DNA from 4 places in the Pseudomonas sp. ABC1 genome. Region 2 is predicted to be linked to each of the others. Evidence: predicted binding sites of a transcription regulator. Region 2 holds the regulator's gene; each other region holds the start of a gene.
The links. Region 2 encodes FliA, which starts transcription of late flagellar genes. Its sites were predicted from a motif close to CTAAAGTTTNNNNNNNNNNNGCCGNTAA; they were not measured.
Positions count from the first base shown of each region.

Region 1 (4,874 bases), 1.5 Mb from region 2:
TGTAAGCACTGACGAACTTTTTGATGTTGGCCGTCACCCCTTCGATGTCCTGTCCTACGGTGACAACCGTTGTCTTGTCCTTATCCGCCTTGGCCAGGTTCAGGGTTACATCGGGAATAGCGCCTTCGACCTTGTTGGTGGCACTTTCGAGCGAAAGACCATCCACAGTGAACTTGGCATTTTGGGCACGCTCAAGCACGCCCGCACCTGGTCCGGCCACATTGTTCGAGCCGATGTTCAAACGGCTATCGACGCCATCCGCCTCAATGAGAACATCCTTGTCTGCCCCTGTATTGGTCGAGGACAGTACCAGGCGTGTCTCGCCATTGCTCGGATTGGTCAGCAGGTTGGCACTGACCCCTTTGTCCTTCAGTGCCGCATTGATCGCATCTCGTACGTCACTCAAGGATGCGCCTTCTGCGATGTCTACGCTGACACCACTGTCGCTGCTGCCGACCTTGACGGTCAACTGCCCTGCTGAGCCTGTCTTGAAGTCATCATCAAGCACAGCTGTCGCAGTCTTGCTGCCAGTGGCTAGCTGCTCCACTTTGACGGCGTAACTACCAGATTGCGCTGTTTTGTCTGCTGTGACCGTCAGCAATTCTTCATTGGATGACTTGCCCGAGCGGTTCTGGAACAACTTGACATCATTCAGGTCCTTGAGCGCGCTCTGAAAAGAAGTCAAGGAATTGCGGAGGGTTCCCAGCGCAGTGATCTTTGTGGTGTTGGCAGTGGTCAAGCGCGTCAGTTGGGCTTCTTTAGGTGCCTTTTCTGCTGCGATCAAGGTCGAGACCATCGTGTCGATGTTCATTCCTGAACCGATGCCTGTAATACCTGCCATTTCACCACCTCGTCATGGAGTTGACACTTTAGTTTGCGTGAGAATACATGAAGCAATAATCAGACCGAGGAAAATGGCTCAGGCCTTGGCCTTGAATAACAGGCTACGTGCCTCTTCCAGGTTTTCAGCCAGACGCAGCGCTTCTTCAGACGGAATCTGGCGAATGATCTCGCCAGAGGCCCGATCAGTCACCTTGACGACCATCTTGCCACTGGAATCGTCCAGATCAAAGTTCAGATCACGACGGATGGTCTGGACAAAATCCTTGATGCTGGAAACAGCCTCTTCGACAGATTCGACGCGCGCAGGTTTTTCCTGGGCCACGCTGGCTTTTTCAACACCCGCCACGGTACCTGAGTCAGCTTGTCTGGCTGCGGTACCGCGCAAGCCATCCTGGACAGCCTGAGGGGCTGGTGTATTGCCGGGCAGGCGGTTGGAAAGTGCAATATCCATTTCATCACCTCACAAAGGCAAAACGGGAGGAAGCGCCAAGCACTTCCCCCCGCAGTCATTGCAGACCTTGTTTCAGTTTACTGCAGGAGGCTGAGCACCGCCTGCGGCAACTGGTTGGCCTGGGCCAGAATCGCAGTACCGGCTTGTTGCAGGATCTGGTTCTTGCTCAGCGCGGCGGTTTCAGCGGCGTAATCGGTATCCTGGATACGACCCTTGGCTGCCGCAACGTTCTCGCCGATATTCTGCAGGTTGGCGATGGTATTTTCGAAGCGGTTCTGCACCGCACCCAGATCGGCCCGCTGGTTATCGATCTGCTTGATGGCATCGTCGATTACCAGAACTGCAGCCTGAGCCCCGGCGGCATTGCTGATATTGATATCTTTCACCCGATTCGCCGTAGCAGCTACCGGCTGCGTAGTGGAAAGATCCTGTGCTATACGGGCAGCACCTGTCGCAGTCGCGGGCGCCGGAGCGTCGGTGAACGCACCAATGTTCGTTACCGCAATACCACCTTCAGAGTCTGCCTTGACGACAGCCTTCCATGCACCACTTGCATCCTTACTGATACCAATGCCCAGGTTGGCATCGTTGATGGCCGCCGCGATTTTCTCTGTTACGACAGCTGCAGAGTCGCCCTGTTTGAGTGCAACATCCACCTTGACGGTTTTGGCCGTACCACCACCCGCGGCTGCCGATGTTGTAATTTCTACGGTGCCCACTCCGCCACTTGCCGTAGCGCCAGCAGTGGCAGCCGCGAAAGACGCCTCGAAGTAGTTTCCTTTCAGGGATTCGGTGTTCATCTTGTCGATGCCGACACTGATGATTTCGTTGGCAGCAGCTCCCACCTGGAAACTGGTGGTTCCGAAAGTGCCATCCAGCAACTGACGACCACCGAAGGTGGTGGTATTGCTGATACGGTCCAGCTCTTTCTTCAACTGGGACACTTCATCATTCAGCGCGGTGCGCTCGGACTTGCTGTTGGAGCCGTTGGCTGCCTGCAGGGACAGGTCACGCATACGTTGCAGGATATTGGTGGACTGCTGCAGAGCACCCTCGGCGGTCTGAGCCATGGAGATACCGTCGTTGGAGTTCTTCACCGCAACGTTGAGGCCGCTGATCTGGCTGCCCAGACGGTTGGCGATCTGCAGGCCGGCGGCATCATCCTTGGCGCTGTTGATGCGGCTACCGGTGGACAGGCGCTGCATGGTGGTGTTGAGCGCGTTGGACGAGTTGCTGAGGTTGCGCTGAGTGTTCAGGGAAGCAACGTTAGTATTGACGGTCAAAGCCATGATGTTTGTCCTCCATCGGACCTAGCTTGTTTGCCTGGTTGCGAGCTCGGTGAGCGCTGTAACCAGGCACCATGAAGTTCGCATTCAAACTTGTTATCGGCGCATTTCCGTCGAGCTTTAGGGGGCCTTGAGATTTTTTACCGCTCACCGTTTCCGGTGTGCGAACCCCGCAGCCACTCGACGATCCTGCTTGATAAAGCTTTCGGCTCTCCCCGAGATTTCTTTAGTGCCACGGGGTGCAGCCCCCTAAACGCTTCATGAATAAACCGCCAAGATGACTCACTCTGGCGACCTGCTCAGTCCGGCAACCAGGCCTTGCGCCAGTCTTCCAGATTTCCTCCTTCCAGCATCCAGTCACGCTGCACCGCCGCACGCAGTGCATCCCCGGCATTGGCAGCGGCATCCAGATCATGGATATGTGCCCGTATGGCATCGACCCAATCCTTGAAGCGGTTCTTCACCCGCATCACAGGCAAGCGGTCATCCTGATAACAACGCACATCAGAACAGATGACCGGGAAACCGCAGGCACCGTACTCCAGCAAGCGCAGGTTGCTCTTGCACTCGTTGAACAGATTCTGCTCGACTGGAGCCAGTGCCAGGTCCAGGTTCAAGCCCGCCAGCATCGCGGGGTACTGGTGGATGGGCACCCCGACATGGAACTCATGGATATAAGGCCGCAGGCTGTCCGGGCACATGCCGAAAAAGACCCACTCGACCTCCTCGGCCAGTTCCCTGACCACATCCACGATCAGTTCCAGGTCGCCGGTATGGCCAACTCCACCCGCCCAGCCGACACGCGGCTTGCTACCAGTACGCCGCTCGCTGCGCAGTCCTAACCACCAGTCCAGCGGGAGGCGGTTCTCGATGACCCGGATATCTCTATGCAAGCCTGAAAAAGCCTCCGCTAGGGGCTGGGTCGATACGACGAAACGATCGACATGCCCCAACGAGCGCCGAAGGCTACGCAGGATATCCTTGGGCATATGCTGGCGATAGATGCTCTTGAGCGGTAAGTTGGGCAGGTAGTCGTCCAGCTCGAACACCTTGAAGGCCTTCGAAAAGTCTTTTATCCGGCGCAGCGCTTCCTGCTGCGCCTCCCCCACTTGTCGCTGCAGCAGGATCACGTCCGGCGTATAGCGCTCCAGTTCGGCGGGCGACAACAGCTCCATGGACAGATACCCGTCGATCAATCCGGCATCCCGCACGGTATTGAACGGCTGGATCACCCGGTAATGGCCACAGCCTTGGCGATCGGCATAATGCCCCAGCACCACGGGCAAGGGCCGCCAGGATTGCAGGGGCTGCCAGGACAACTGAGGATCGGCCAGTTTGAAGCCCTGATCGGTCTGCAGGCTGAACCCCGGGTTATACGCAGGGTCGCGAGCAAGTAATGGAAGCCAGCGCGCATACATCGCATCTTCTTGCTCGGACGTCGCCGGCACCTCGGACGCAGCCTCCATCAACAGTTGCACCCGAGGCGTCCAGACATTCAGGTAGCCAGCCTGCTGTAGCCGCAGGCAGAGGTCCACATCCAGCCAAGGCGCCAGCAGAGGCGCTTCATCGAAACCACCGACCTGCTGGAAAACCTCGCGATGAATCATCAGGCACTCACCACTGAGGGCCGAATAGTTCTGTTCGACCTGCAAACGCTGCATATAACCGGGATCGTCGAACGAGGCGCCCTCGAAGGCACGCCCCGCAGGCCCACAAAGACCGAGCAAAAATCCGGCGTGGCGCACCTTGCCATCCGCCGAGAGCAACTTTCCGCCCACTGCGCCAACCTCCGAACGCTGGCCGTGATTGAGCAGTTGCTGCAACCAGTCATTGTCCATGACTCCCGCGCCATCGCCCAACCACAGGAGAAAATCCCCTCTCGCCTGCTGAGCTGCCTGATTGCACAGGGCCGAACGCGACAAGGCAGAACCGAAGCGAAACACCCGCAGCTGATCTGCACCCATTGCCTCCACACCTGCCAGCCACTCGCGCATTTCCGGAGCTTGGTTGCCATGATCGAGTAACAACACTTCGTAATTGGTGTATCCGGTATGCTCCAGCAGGGTTTCCATGCAACGCTGTATCTGCGGCAAACGATCTTGGACCACGATCAGGATGCTCACCGAGCCCAACTGCGCATGTCCGTAGTCCAGCTCGTAACGCCCCGGAAGACGACTGCTCACTCGGGCCTGCTGATAACCGCGAGCCTGCAGATAACGCTCGATCACTGCTCGCTCCTGCAGACTATCCCGCAACGCGAAGGCGTCACTGGTCAGAAGAGGCTCACTGATATG
Region 1 covers NZ_CP058349.1:987,117-991,990, forward strand. Annotated here, with positions in the region: gene fliD (flagellar filament capping protein FliD) at 1-841, opposite strand, end outside; gene HW090_RS04380 (flagellar protein FlaG) at 920-1,294, opposite strand; gene HW090_RS04385 (flagellin) at 1,372-2,583, opposite strand; gene HW090_RS04390 (glycosyltransferase) at 2,880-4,874, opposite strand, start outside.
Region 1: a site for FliA is predicted at 2,677-2,704, ahead of HW090_RS04385 (flagellin). Genes of this name have one in related genera too.

Region 2 (4,874 bases):
GGCTCTGCCGGTGTCGGCAAGACCACCACCCTGGCCAAGCTGGCGGCGCGTTATGTGCTCAAGTACGGTCCGCAGAACATTGCCCTGGCGAGCATGGACAATTACCGCATCGGCGCCCAGGAACAGCTCAAGACCCTGGGGCGCATCCTCGATGTCCCGGTGATCCAGGTCGACCCGTCGCAGCCGCTGGCCAAGACCCTGGCCCCGCTGGCGCGCAAGCGTGTGATCCTGATCGACACCGCCGGCCTGCCGGCCAGCGACCCGATGTTGCGCATGCAGTTGCAGGCGCTCTCCGATCGCGGCATCAAGTCGAAGAATTATCTGGTACTGGCAGCGACCAGCCAGAGCCAGGTGCTCAAGGCAGCCTGGCACAACTACCGTCGTTGCGGCCTGGCCGGCTGCATCCTGACCAAGCTGGACGAGGCCGGTAGCCTGGGTGACGTGCTGGGGCTAACGATCAGCCAGCATCTGCCGATAGCTTATTTGGCCGATGGGCCGAGAATCCCGGAAGACCTGCATTTACCGCGTAGCCATGCACTGATCAGCCGGGCGGTGAGTCTGCAGTCGGAGGAGGACCCCAGCGAGGACACCATGGCCGACATGTTCACCGGCCTTTACAACGAAGGCTCGCGGCAGGTTGGTTGAACGCTGGCGCGGCAGATAGACGATGTGGCAAAAAGACAATAAAGAAGCGCTTCTCGGGAGCGCGTCTCCGGCCCCGTGGCCCAAGCAGGATATAGGCGTTTGAAGATGGGTATGCATCCCGTACAGGTTATTGCGGTGACCGGCGGCAAAGGTGGTGTCGGCAAGACCAATGTGTCGGTCAACCTGGCGCTTGCGCTGGCGGACCTTGGTCGTCGCGTCGTCTTGCTCGACGCCGATCTCGGCCTGGCCAATGTGGATGTCCTGCTGGGGCTGACGACCAAGCGCACGCTGGCGGACGTCGTCGCCGGTGACTGTGACCTGCGTGACGTACTGGTGCAGGGACCGGGCGGCATCCGTATCGTGCCGGCCGCTTCCGGCACCCAGAGCATGGTGCAACTGACCTCGCTGCAGCATGCAGGGCTGATCCAGGCGTTCAGCGAGATCAGCGATGACCTGGACGTTCTCATCATCGACACCGCTGCCGGTATTGGCGATGCCGTGATCAGCTTCGTGCGTGCCGCCCAGGAAGTGCTGCTGGTGGTCACCGACGAGCCCACCTCGATCACCGATGCCTATGCGCTGATCAAGCTGCTCAACCGCGACTACGGCGTCAACCGCTTCCGCGTGCTGGCGAACATGGCTCACTCCCCTCAGGAAGGCCGTAATCTGTTCTCCAAACTGACCAAGGTCACCGAACGCTTTCTCGATGTGGCTTTACAATACGTCGGCGCGGTGCCTTACGACGAGACGACGCGCAAGGCCGTGCAGAAGCAGCGAGCAGTCTATGAAGCCTATCCGCGTTCCAAGTGCGCGCTGGCGTTCAAGAGTATCGCCCAGAAGGTCGATACCTGGCCGCTGCCCAGCACGCCGCGCGGTCATCTGGAGTTCTTTGTCGAGCGCTTGATTTCCCCCGCGGTAGACCCCCACGAATGACAGCGGCTGGATTGGGCATGTATTACAGCAAGAGCCAGGGCAGGGACGAACAATACCGGTTGGTCGAGCAATATGCGCCATTGGTCAAGCGTATTGCCTATCACCTGTTGGCGCGTTTGCCCGCCAGCGTCCAGGTCGACGACCTGATGCAGGCCGGGATGATCGGCCTTCTGGAAGCTGCGAAAAAGTACGACATGGGCAAAGGGGCGAGCTTCGAGACCTATGCCGGTATCCGTATCCGCGGGGCGATGCTCGATGAGATACGCAAGGGCGATTGGGCGCCCCGTTCGGTGCATCGCAACTCCCGTATGGTCAGCGAGGCGATCCGTGCCGTCGAGGCGCGCACCGGGCGCGATGCGCGTGACCAGGAGGTCGCTGCCGAGCTTGAGGTCAGCCTGGACGACTACTACGGCATGCTGGGCGATACCCTGGGCAGCCGGTTGTTCAGTTTCGACGATCTGCTCCAGGGAGAACACGGCGAGTTCGGCGAGGATGCCGACAGCGCCCATCCTGAGCCCTTTCGTGATCTCGAGGATGAGCGCTTCCAGCGTTCGCTGGCCGAAGCGATCGCCAACCTGCCCGAGCGCGAGAAGCTTGTGCTCTCCTTGTATTACGACGAAGAATTGAACTTGAAAGAGATCGGGCAGGTACTCGGCGTCAGCGAGTCGAGGGTCAGCCAGTTGCATAGCCAGTGTGCCGCGCGTTTGCGTGCGCGCCTCAGTGAATGGCGTTCGAATTGATGGGTTATCTTCGCGGGGTGGATGCGCTCCTGGCGGTGACTGCGTTTTGCGATCTATGGAGGTCGACTTGGACAAGAACATGAAAATCCTCATCGTCGATGACTTCTCGACGATGCGACGGATCATCAAGAACCTGCTGCGTGACCTGGGGTTCACCAACACCGCCGAGGCCGATGACGGCACCACGGCGCTGCCGATGCTCAAGAGCGGCAGTTTCGATTTTCTTGTCACCGACTGGAACATGCCGGGCATGAGCGGCATCGATCTGCTGCGTGTTGTGCGTGCGGACGAACGCCTCAAGCACCTGCCGGTGCTGATGGTGACCGCCGAAGCCAAGCGCGACCAGATCATCGAAGCGGCGCAGGCCGGGGTGAACGGTTACGTGGTCAAGCCTTTCACCGCGCAGGTGCTCAAGGACAAGATCGAGAAGATTTTCGAACGCGTCAACGGCTGATCGGTGCTGTGAGGGCAATATGACGCAGGCAGAAGAAAACATCAGCGAGTTCCAGCGCGAGCTTCGCAAGGAAGCCCATGAGCTGGTCGACAGCCTCGACGCGGGCCGTTTCGACGACGCGGTTCAGCTGATCCATAAACTCAACCAGACGCGCGACCGGGGTTTGTACCAGGAAGTCGGTAAATTGACGCGTGAGCTGCACAGCGCCATCGTCAAGCTGGAGATCGACACCCGTGGCGAGGCCGAAGCCTCCCAGATCACCGATGCCACCAACCGGCTCTCCTATGTGGTGCAGATGACCGAGAAGGCTGCCAACCGGACCATGGACCTGGTCGAGGAAAGCGCGCCGCTGGTCAACTACATCAGCTATGAATCCCAAAGCCTGACCGCCGACTGGCAGCGTTTCATGCGCCGGGAAATGAATGCCGAGCAGTTCCGTGAACTGGCGCGGCGCATCGACGAGTTTCTCAAGCGTGGGATGGGCGACAGCGAGCAGCTGTCGAGCAACCTGCGCGAGATCATGCTGGCCCAGGATTTTCAGGACCTGACTGGCCAGGTGATCAAACGTGTCACCAGCCTGATCACCGAGCTTGAAAGCAATCTGCTCAAGCTGGTGCTGATGGCCGGGCAGGTCGACCAGTTCGCCGGTATCCAGCATGACCGCGATGCCATGCTGGCCGAGCAGCAGCAACTCAAAGAACAAAAAGAACCTTCCAAAGGTGAAGGTCCGCAAATGAATGCCGATATGCGTAAGGATGTCGTGTCCGGTCAGGATGATGTTGACGATCTGCTTTCGAGCCTGGGCTTTTAGGGGATGTGCATATGAGCTTCGACGCCGACGAGGAAATCCTCCAGGACTTTCTGGTTGAGGCCGGCGAGATTCTCGAACTATTGTCAGAGCAACTGGTGGAGCTGGAGAGCAGCCCCGATGACATGGCGTTGCTCAATGCGATTTTTCGCGGCTTTCATACGGTAAAAGGGGGCGCTGGCTTCCTGCAGTTGCATGAGTTGGTCGAGTGTTGCCATATCGCGGAAAACGTCTTCGACATCATGCGCAAGGGCGAGCGCCGCGTCGATTCCGAGCTGATGGACGTGGTATTGCAGGCACTGGATGCCATCAATGCGATGTTCGATCAGGTACGCGAGCGTACCGAGCTGACGCCGGCTTCGCCGGAGCTGTTGGCGGCGCTGACACGCCTGGCCACGCCGGCTGCGAACGACGCGCCGGCACCGGTCGTCGAGGCCGTTGTCGAGCCGACGCCCCCACCACCAGAGCCCGAGGCTGTCACTGCCGATACCGAGTTCGAGCAATTGCTCGATGCCGTGGCCGAGCCGACTGCCAGCACGAGCATGGACGAGATCACCGACGCGGAGTTCGAGTCCCTGCTGGACCAACTGCATGGCGACGGTCAGTTCAATGCCGCCGCGATTTCGCAGGCTGCACCGGAGGTGCATGCTGCTGCGCCATCTGGCAGCGACGAAATCACCGATGACGAATTCGAGTCGCTTCTGGACCAGTTGCATGGCAAGGGCCAGTTCAGCGTGAAGAATGATGCGGTAGCCGCCGTGGCGCCGGCGGCTCCGGTCGAGCCCGAAGCCGCGCCGGGCGAACACATCACCGATGATGAGTTCGAGGCCCTGCTGGACCAGTTGCATGGCAAGGGCCAGTTTTCGCCCGTCACGGACGAGGCGCCCGCACCTGCTGCGGCAAAGCCTGCCAGCCAACCGGTTGCCGAGAGCAAGCCAGCGCCAGCCAAGCCGGCTGCAGCACCTGCTGCCAGCCCGGCAGCCGCCAAGCCGGAGGCGCCCAAGCGTGCCGCAGCGGCTCCTGCCGCCGAGAAAGGTGCGCCGGAAACCGAGACGACCGTCCGTGTCGACACGGCGCGCCTCGACGACATCATGAACATGGTGGGCGAACTGGTGCTGGTGCGTAACCGCCTGGTACGCCTGGGCGCCAACAGTGGCGACGAGGCCATGTCCAAGGCCGTTTCAAACCTCGATGTGGTGACAGCCGACCTGCAGAGTGCGGTGATGAAGACCCGCATGCAGCCGATCAAGAAGGTCTTCGGGCGTTTCCCGCGGCTGGTGCGCGACATCGCACG
Region 2 covers NZ_CP058349.1:3,547,196-3,552,069, forward strand. Annotated here, with positions in the region: gene flhF (flagellar biosynthesis protein FlhF) at 1-645, shown strand, start outside; gene fleN (flagellar synthesis regulator FleN) at 751-1,578, shown strand; gene HW090_RS15545 (RNA polymerase sigma factor FliA) at 1,575-2,318, shown strand; gene HW090_RS15550 (chemotaxis response regulator CheY) at 2,398-2,772, shown strand; gene HW090_RS15555 (protein phosphatase CheZ) at 2,792-3,583, shown strand; gene HW090_RS15560 (chemotaxis protein CheA) at 3,595-4,874, shown strand, end outside.

Region 3 (4,874 bases), 1.5 Mb from region 2:
GAGGCGCCGGCAAGCTACACGCGGCAAGTCGATAGGGGGTGCCCTGCGGTTGCCCGCAGGGACGAACGTAAGCCGCCTCTACACCCTGAACTGATTGATCAACCTGCGCTGTTGCTCGGCCAGTTGCGTCAGTTCACGGCTGGCCTGGCTGGCTTCGTCAGCGCCACCGGCAACCTCCGCTGCGACCTGGCCGATGGTGGTGACGTTGCGGTTGATGTCCTCGGCGACCGCGCTCTGCTCCTCGGCGGCACTGGCGATCTGCGTGTTCATGTCGTTGATCACGGACACCGCCTGGGTGATCGCCTCCAGCACCTGGGCCGCGTCGGTGGCCTGGCGCACGCTGTCGTTGGTGCGCTCCTGGCTGTGTTCCATGACCTGCACCACATCGCGCGTGCCGTTCTGCAACTGCTCGATCATGGTCTGAATTTCCGAGGTCGCCTGCTGCGTCTTCTGCGCCAGGTTGCGCACCTCGTCGGCCACCACCGCGAAGCCTCGGCCCTGCTCCCCGGCACGAGCCGCCTCGATGGCCGCGTTGAGCGCCAGCAGGTTGGTCTGCTCGGCGATGGCGCGGATGGAGGTGAGGATGGCGTTGATGTTCTCGCTGTCACGCGCCAGCGCCTGCACCACACCGACGGCGCGGGTGATTTCGCTGGCCAGTGCACTGATGGAGTCCGATGTGCTCTGCACCACGCGCTTGCCATCGTTGGCCGAGGCATCGGCATGGTTGGCCGCTTCGGCGGCGTGCGCGGCATTGCGCGCAACGTCCTGGGCGGTAGCGCTCATTTCCTGCACGGCAGTGGCGACCTGGTCGATCTCGGCCATCTGCTTCTGCACGCCCTGGTTGGTACGGATGGCGATGTGCGCGGTGTGTTCCGACGAGTCGCTGACTTGCTGCACGGAGCCGACCACATCGCGGATCATCGCTTGCAGCTTGTCGAGGAAGGTATTGAAGCCCCTGGCGATCTGCCCCAGTTCGTCGGGGCGGTCGACCTGCAGGCGCTTGGTCAGGTCGCCGTCGCCCCGTGCGATATCGTCGAGCATGGCCACCATCTGCCGCAGCGGGCGGGCGATGCCGTAGCCGACGAACCAGATGACCAGCAGGCCTGCGCCAGCGATCAGCAAGCCGACCAGGGTCATGCCGGCGATGTCGGTGTCGTGCTGGCTGCGCAGGGTGTTTTGCAGCGCATGCAGCTCGGCATAGACAGCGCTCTCCGGCAGTTGCATGACCAGTGTCCAGCGCGTCTGGGTATCGCCGATGGTGAAGGGCAGCAGCAGTTGCAGCAGGCCGCTGTCCTTGTCGCTGGAGAAATGTGGCTGGCCGCTTTGCAGGCGGCTCAGGTCACCCAGCTTGGGCAGGATCTGGGCGCTCGGCTCGCCGAGCTTGGAGGCATCCGCCGTATAGGCGACCAGGCGGCCATTGCTGGAGATCAGCGCCATGTTGCCGGCACCTTCGTAGAGCTGCCGATTGGCCTGGCCCAGCAGCTCCTGGATGAAGTCGACGGCGAGGTCGGCGCCGACGATGCCACGGAACTTGCCACCCACCAGCACCGGGACGTTGAAGGACGCCATCATGACCGTCTTGCCGCCCATCTCGTAGGGCGCGGGGTCGACGATGCAGGTCTTGCCGGTTTCCCTCGGGCACAGGTAGTACTCGCCGGCACGTACGCCAGTGGGTAGCAGCTTCTGGTTCTCCATGTCCGAGCCCAGTGGCTCCACCACCGGCTTTCCGTTCGCGTCGCGGAACCACCAGGGCATGAAACGCCCGGTTTCGTCATAACCGTTGGCGGTCTGCCCGGCGTAGGAGGCGTCGTCGTTATCGAAGGCGTTGGGCTCCCAGGCGATATAGGCGTCGATCAGCTTGGGGTTCTGCACCACGACGTTGCGCAGCATGGCCGAGAGGTCCTCGCGGCCACTGGCGATTCCCGGGGTGGCGGAGGCGTTGTCATCGCCGACCAGGGCGTTGATATGCGCCAGGTTCTGCGCGACACCCAGCGGAAACTCCAGCTCGCGCTGGATTTCGCTGACCTCGCGCTGGGCCAGGGTGACCAGGCGTTGCTCCAGTGTCTGTTCGAGCAGGGCGCGTGTGCTGTCCTGGACCACTTCCTGGGTGCGCGTGCCCGAAAACAGTGCATAGAGCACCAGTGCGATGACAACAGCCAGGACACTGGCGCCGGCCAGGGCCGCAACCGAAAACTGAATGGACTTGAAGCGCATGGGAGCTCCGGATTATCAGGACGTACCGGTTTATCGGTCGATGGCGATCAAAGCATTAGGGGGCTTGTCGGCGTTCTTTTGGGGGACCGCAGCCTGGTATATCAGACTTCGCTGAATGGCTCTATGCCAGCATTAACCGTGCCGTATCCTTTTACCAGGCAGTCGTTTGCAACGCTGGTTTCCATGCGCTGGCTTCTGCTAGGGTCCGTCCCCGTTGTATTCGTATTTCCGGATTCGCCAGGGATTGGGCCGCCGGCATCCTCTCCCTGTTCTGGAACACTTTTCCCCGATCACACATGAGGCATGCCATGCGCGACATCTTTTTCTTCGACACGATGATCACCCCGAAAATCATCACCTTCATCTACTGGCTCGGTCTGCTGGGCGTACTGCTGGGCGGTCTGGGTGCGATGTTCAGCGACAGCTTCTTCACCGGCCTCGGTGTGCTGGTGTTCGGGGCGATCGGTACGCGCATCTGGTGTGAGCTGCTGATCGTGCTGTTCAAGATCAACGAGAACCTGCAAAAGATCGCCAACCGCGAGTGATGGACGCATGGCCACCACCTTGGTGGCCATCGGGCGGGCTGCTATGCTCGCCGCCATGACTACTCGACTCCCCCTCAGCCTGATCCTGGCGGTCGCCGACAACGGTGTGATCGGGCGTGACAACGCCATGCCCTGGCACCTGCCAGCGGAACTCCAGTACTTCAAACGCATGACCCTCGGCAAGCCCGTGCTCATGGGCCGCAAGACCTGGGACTCCCTCGGTCGCCCATTGCCGGGCCGCCTCAACCTGGTCATCAGTCGCCAGCCCGGCCTGAGCCTGCAAGGTGCCGAATGCTTCGGCAGCCTGGAGGCAGCGTTGCCACGTGCCGAAGCCTGGGCGCTGGAGCAGGGCGCCAGTGAATTGATGGTGATCGGCGGTGCGCAACTGTTCGCCGACGCGCTGCCCAGCGCCAAACGTTTGTACCTCACGCGCGTGGCGCTGGAGCCGGAGGGCGATGTGTTCCTGCCGGAGTGGCGCGACGAGCGCTGGCGGCTTGTGTCCCGTGAGGAGCATGCCGCCGAGGAAGGCCGTCCGGCCTATGCTTGCGAGGTGTGGGAGCGCGACTGATGTAGGGTGCGCTGTGCGCACCTGTGTGGATCAGGGGCGCATGGCACCGCCGGTGACAGTCGTCAGGCTTTCGTCTGGGGCAGGAACCAGTTCAGCAGCAGTGCACAGATACCGCCGGTGGCGACTCCCGAGTTGAGTACGTCGCGCAGCGCGCCCGGCATATGCTCGAGGAACTCCGGCACCTGGGTCACGCCCAGTCCGAGCGCCAGCGACACTGCGATGATCAGCAGGGCGCGGCGGTCCAGCTCGATGCCGGCGAGGATATTGATGCCCGCCGCCGCCACCGCACCGAACATCACCATTGCCGCACCACCCAGGACCGGCTCCGGCACGGCCTGGATCACCCCGGCGACACCGGGGAACAGCCCCAGCACGATCAGCATGACGGCAATCCACAGGCCGATATGGCGGCTGGCGACGCCGGTCAACTGGATGACCCCGTTGTTCTGTGCGAACACCGAGCTGGGAAACGTGTTGAGTACACCGGCCAGCAGCGAATTGACGCCATTGACCAGCACGCCGCCCTTGATGCGTTGCATCCACTGCGGGCCTTCCACCGGCTGGCGGGAAATCTTGCTGGTGGCGGTGATGTCGCCGATCGCCTCCAGCGACGTCACCAGGTAGATCACCAGCATTGGAATGAACAGTGCCCAGGAGAAACCCAGGCCGAAATGCAGCGGCGTCGGCACCTGGAACAGTGGCGCCTCGTGCATGCCGGTGAAGTCCAGCCGTCCCAGCCAGGCCGCCAGTCCATAACCGACGCCCAGGGCGATGACGATGGCGCAACTGCGCACCCACACCAACGGGATTCGGTTGAGCAGGACGATCAGCCCCAGCACCGTGCCGGACAGCAACAGGTTCTCGCCATTGGCGAAGGTGCCTTGTGCCATCGCGCCGTAGCCGCCGCCCATGCTGATCAGGCCTACCTTGATCAGCGTCAGGCCGATCATCAGCACCACGATACCGGTCACCAGCGGGGTGATCAGTCGCTTGACGAAGGGCAGCACCCGCGACACGCCGATCTCGATGAAGGAGCCGGCGATCACCACACCGAAGATCGCCGCCATCACCGCTTCCACAGGCGTACCCTGGCTGACCATCAGGCTACCGCCCGCGATCAGCGGGCCGACGAAATTGAAACTGGTGCCCTGCACGATCAGCAGTCCTGCACCCAATGGCCCGAAGCGTCGGCATTGCACATAGGTGGCGATACCGGACACCACCAGCGACATCGACACGATCATGTTGGTATCGCGGGCAGACACGCCAAGCGCCTGGCAGATCAACAGCCCCGGCGTGACGATGGGGACGATGATCGCCAGCAGATGCTGCAGCGCGGCCAGCAGGGCGATCCACGGCCTTGGCCGGTCTTCCAGGCCATAGACCAGTTCGCCGGGCCGGGTATCGGTTGAAGTTGGCTGCGTCATCGGCAGGCTCCGGAAAAAGAGCGCAATTCTACGGAGGCTTGGCGTCTACCGCGAGTGCCAGGCTGCTGGAAACTCACAGAGAGGCCGTGGGAGTCGAGCAATACCTGTGGCGTAGAGGCC
Region 3 covers NZ_CP058349.1:2,017,912-2,022,785, reverse strand. Annotated here, with positions in the region: gene HW090_RS08915 (23S rRNA (adenine(2030)-N(6))-methyltransferase RlmJ) at 1-2, shown strand, start outside; gene HW090_RS08910 (methyl-accepting chemotaxis protein) at 79-2,214, opposite strand; gene HW090_RS08905 (DUF4282 domain-containing protein) at 2,523-2,759, shown strand; gene HW090_RS08900 (dihydrofolate reductase) at 2,803-3,327, shown strand; gene HW090_RS08895 (nucleobase:cation symporter-2 family protein) at 3,390-4,754, opposite strand.
Region 3: a site for FliA is predicted at 2,245-2,272, ahead of HW090_RS08910 (methyl-accepting chemotaxis protein). Genes of this name have one in related genera too.

Region 4 (4,874 bases), 550 kb from region 2:
GCAGCGAGTCTCCTATGAGGGGCAGTCGGTCTGCTTCACCATCAGCCTGGGCGTGGCGGAGTCGACGCAGGCAGTGCTCGGTGCTGAGCAATTGATCGCGATGTCCGACCGGGCGCTCTACGAGTCCAAGGCTCAGGGGCGCAACCGCACCAGTCTCTATGGTGTCGATGTGGCTGCCGAAAAATGAAAAACCCCGCGTAGCGAACTACAGCGGGGTTTTCGAAAGATACGGCCGGATGGCGCGGTGTTACGCAGGCATGCTCCAAGGCGAGAAGCTGAGGCCTTCGTTGCTCAGGCGCTCACGGGCCTGTTGCAGGATGCTGCCCAGTTTCACCGGATCGCTGTAGACATTGCTGGCGATGTTGCAACGACCCAGGATGCGGGACTGGCTGCCATCGAGAACGCTGATGCTGACTTCACCATTGCCGCCTTGTTGGGTCCAGGCAACGCAATGGAAGGGTTGGAAGGCACGGTCAGTGATGAGAAGGGCGTCGTTGAAGCGCAGTGTATGAGTCATTGCAAGTATCTCTCTGGGGCATCCGGAAATGTGCCGCTGCGGCGTGTTGCGCGTTGGCTTTGTACTGTTGATGCCGGCAGTGAGGGGGAAAGTCACATCGGAATTGAAAAAATAGAAATATTTTTATCAATTAGCCCAAAGTCTAAGTCTTAAGCCTCAGGCAGCAAGCCTGTGCCGGCCTTGCTGCTTGAGGTGAATCTCATACTTTGAACTGGCTCAGGAGGCGATTCAGGCGCTCCGACAACTCGTCCAGGTGCTTGCCGGCGTCGCTGGACTGCTCGGCGGCACTGGTGCTCGCCTGGGCCAGCCCGGCGGCCCGGGTCACGTTCTGGTTGATGTCTTCGGTGACATGGGACTGCTGCAGCGTCGCGCTGGCGATCGATGCATTGAGGCCTGACAGGTTGCGCAGGGACTGGGCGATCTGTCCCAGGCTTTCACCGGCCTGGCTGGCTTGCTCCACCGTCAGTTGCGAGGCTCGGTTGCTGGCCATAATGACGTTCACGGCAGCCTCGGAGTTCTGCTGCAAGCGCTCGATCATGCCCTGGATTTCCGCTGTCGACTGCTGCGTGCGTTGTGCCAGCAGGCGCACTTCGTCGGCCACGACGGCGAAGCCACGGCCTTGTTCGCCCGCGCGGGCCGCCTCGATGGCGGCGTTGAGTGCCAGCAGATTGGTCTGGTCGGCAATCGAGCCGATCACTTCAAGCACCGAGCCGATCTTGCTGGTCTGTTCCGCCAGGGAATGGATGACCTCGACGGACTGGGTGATGGTGCCCGACAGCTGGTCGATCTGCTGCAGCGTGGTTTCGATGTTCTGCTGGCCCTGGCTGGCCTGCTTGTCGGCAAGGTCCACCTCGGTGGCGGCATGTTCGGCGTTCTTCGCCACTTCTTGTACCGCGTAGGTGACTTCGTTGACCGCAGTGGCCACGAGCTCCATCTGTTGCAGTTGCTGCTGGCTCTGTTCGTGGGTGCGTTCGGAGAGTTCGCCGAGGCTGTGCGAGGAGGTTTTCAGGGAGTCTGATGTGTGCTGCAACTGGCCGATCAGTGTGCGCAGTTTTTCCGTGAAACGGTTGAAGTCGCGCCCCAGCGTTGCCAGTTCGTCGCGCCCGGCCACGTCCAGGCTGCGTGTCAGGTCGGCTTCGCCACTGGCGATATTGGCCATGGCTTCCATCGAGTTCTGCAAGGGCTGGGTGATGCTGCGGATCAGGATCGCCACCATACTGGCCATGACCAGGGCGATCAGCAGGCCGATCAGCGAGAAGCGCACCAGGTAGTTGGTGAATTCCTTTTCCACGTCATCGATATAGATGCCGGAGCCGATGATCCAGCCCCAGGGCTGGAACAGTTGCACGTAGGAGGTCTTGGGGACCGGTGCATCTTCGCCCGGCCGTGCCCATTCGTAGGCCACCGCGCCGGCGCCGTCACGCTTGGCCACCGCGACCATCTCGTTGAACAACTCCTTGCCGTTCGGGTCCTTGTTGCGCGAAAGGTCCTGTCCCTCCAATGCGGGCTGCATCGGGTGCATGATCATTTTCGGTTGCAGGTCGTTGATCCAGAAATAGTCATGGCCGTCGTAGCGCAGGGTACGGACCTGCTCCAGTGCGGCGTTCTGGGCCTGTTCGCGGCTCATGCTGCCGTCGCTTTCCAGCTTCTGGTAATGCTGGAGAATACCGGCCGCGGTCTCGACCACATGGCGTGTCATCACATCCTTGCTTTCGTAGAGATCGCTACGCACCTGCAGGATCATCAGCAGGCCAAGGGTGAACAGCATGAAGGTGGCGAATACCGGAATCAGCCAGAGCCGCTTGCTGATCGGGAATTTGCGCAGCAGGTCCATTGTTTCGCTCCTGGGTGAATATCTTTTCGTTTTTATGGTCGGTGCCGGATCATCGAACGATTCGCCACCCGGTGCATTGTCGGAGATCAGCGGATCATTGCCATCCCATCCTTTCGGAGCACGCTCTACCTCGGGCTTTTCCCGGCGTGGGCAGAAGGTTATCGGCATTCTGGTGCCGATCTATATGGTGCCGTTTTGACTTGCCGGGGGGCATGCTGCACAGTACGCCGCTTTTTCAACTCCTGGCGGGTAGGTTCGAATGAACGCAGTGGTGGCGGCGGTCGGTATCATGCTGGTGCTTTCCTTGTGCCGTGTGCATGTGGTGATCGCCCTGATCGTAGGGGCACTCAGTGGAGGCCTGCTCGGCGGGCTCGGCGTCGAAGCGACGCTGGCGGCTTTCAACAAGGGCCTGGGCGGCGGTGCGACGGTGGCGCTGTCCTATGCGCTGCTGGGGGCTTTTGCTGTCGCCATCTCCAAGTCGGGCCTGGCCCATGTGCTGGCCGACAAGGCTCTGGCGATGGTCGGCCGGCAGGAGGCGCATGGTGGTGGGGCGCTGAAGTGGATGATGATCGGGCTGCTGCTGGCCGTGGCGATTTCTTCGCAGAACATCCTGCCGATCCATATCGCCTTCATTCCCTTGCTGGTGCCGCCGTTGCTCTTCGTGCTGAGCAAGTTGCAGATCGACAGGCGCCTGATCGCCTGTGTGCTGACCTTCGGGCTGATCACGCCTTATATGTTCCTGCCGGTGGGCTTCGGCAACATCTTCCTCAATGAAATCCTGATGGCGAACATCACCCGCAGCGGTGTCGATGTCACCGGCGTCAATGTCACCGAGGCGATGCTGATCCCGGCGCTGGGCATGACGGCTGGCCTGTTGATTGCCTTCATCAGTTATCGCAAACCACGCGTCTATGCGCTGGATCGGCTGGAGAGTGCAACCTCGCAAAAAGTGGCCTATAGCCCGCTCACTCTATCGGTTGCTTTGCTGGCCATCGCTTCTGCCTTTATCGTCCAGCTCTGGCTGGACTCGATGATCATCGGCGCGTTGGTCGGTTTTGTGCTCTTTTCCGTATCGGGTGTGGTGCGCTGGCGGGAGACGGACGATCTGTTCACCGAGGGCATGAAGATGATGGCCATGATCGGCTTCATCATGATTGCAGCATCGGGATTCGCAGAAGTCATTCGTGAAACGGGGCACGTCAAGACCCTGGTGGATACTTCGGTTGGCTGGATCGGCAATAGCAAGGCCATTGGTGCACTGCTGATGCTGTTGGTGGGGCTGTTGGTGACCATGGGCATCGGCTCGTCCTTTTCCACTGTGCCGATCATCGCAGCGATTTTCGTGCCGCTGAGTGTCGAGCTCGGTTTCAGCACCCTGGCAATCATCAGCCTGGTAGGTGCTGCTGGCGCGATTGGCGATGCAGGCTCACCCGCTTCCGACTCAACCCTTGGCCCAACCTCGGGCCTGAACGTGGACGGCCAGCACAGCCATATCTGGGACACGGTGGTGCCGACCTTCCTGCACTACAACCTGCCGTTGCTGGTATTCGGCTGGATAGCGGCGATGGTCCTGTAAGAGCCATCGCAGGGCTTGGCACCTGTGCAAGAAGCCGGTGCGCATGGCGCACCCTACGGCAGCGTTGGCTCGGAAGGTCGTGGCCGGTTTTAAGGCAAGTCGCGGAAAGCCGCCAGTGCCCGTTCGCGGCTGGCGGCAAGGTCGAGGATCGGTGCCGGGTAGTCGACAGAGCAGAACAGATCGCCGACGGGCGGCGAGTGGATCGCCTTGTCGCTCAGGCTGGTGAGTTCCGGCAGCCAATGGCGGATAAAGCGCCCCTTGGGATCGAAGCGTTGCGACTGTGAGATCGGGTTGAACAGGCGGAAGTAGGGCACGGCATCCGTTCCGGTGGACGCCGACCATTGCCAGCCGCCGTTGTTGGCGGCCAGGTCGCCGTCGATCAGGTGGCGCATGAAGAAGCGCTCGCCTTCGCGCCAGTCGATCAGCAGGTTCTTGCTGAGGAACATTGCCACTACCATGCGCAGACGGTTGTGCATCCAGCCGGTGGCGTGCAACTGGCGCATGGCGGCATCGATGATTGGCAGGCCGGTTCGACCTTCTTGCCAGGCTTGCAGGTCCTGCGGCGCGTTGCGCCAGGGCAGTGCCTCGGTTTGCGGGCGAAAGGCCCGATGGCGCGAGACACGCGGGTAGCCGACCAGGATGTGCTTGTAGAACTCGCGCCAGAGCAACTCGTTGATCCAGGTGATGGCGCCATCGTTGCCGGTGTCGAACTCGCCCTGGTTGCAGCTCAGTGCCGCATGCAGGCACTGGCGTGGCGAGAGTACGCCGGCCGCCAGGTAGGGTGAGAGCAGGCTGGTGCCCGGGGCGGAGGGGATGTCGCGCTGCTCCGCATAATCCTGCATATGTTCGTCGGTAAAGCTGGCCAGTGCGGCAAGAGCTGCCTCTTCCCCTGCGGGCCAGTGGGCGCGGAGGCTGGCATCCGGCGCTTGCCAGCCGTCCAGCTGAGC
Region 4 covers NZ_CP058349.1:57,928-62,801, forward strand. Annotated here, with positions in the region: gene HW090_RS00230 (sensor domain-containing diguanylate cyclase) at 1-187, shown strand, start outside; gene HW090_RS00235 (hypothetical protein) at 248-517, opposite strand; gene HW090_RS00240 (methyl-accepting chemotaxis protein) at 717-2,351, opposite strand; gene HW090_RS00245 (Na+/H+ antiporter family protein) at 2,611-3,927, shown strand; gene phrB (deoxyribodipyrimidine photo-lyase) at 4,017-4,874, opposite strand, start outside.
Region 4: a site for FliA is predicted at 2,510-2,537, ahead of HW090_RS00240 (methyl-accepting chemotaxis protein). Genes of this name have one in related genera too.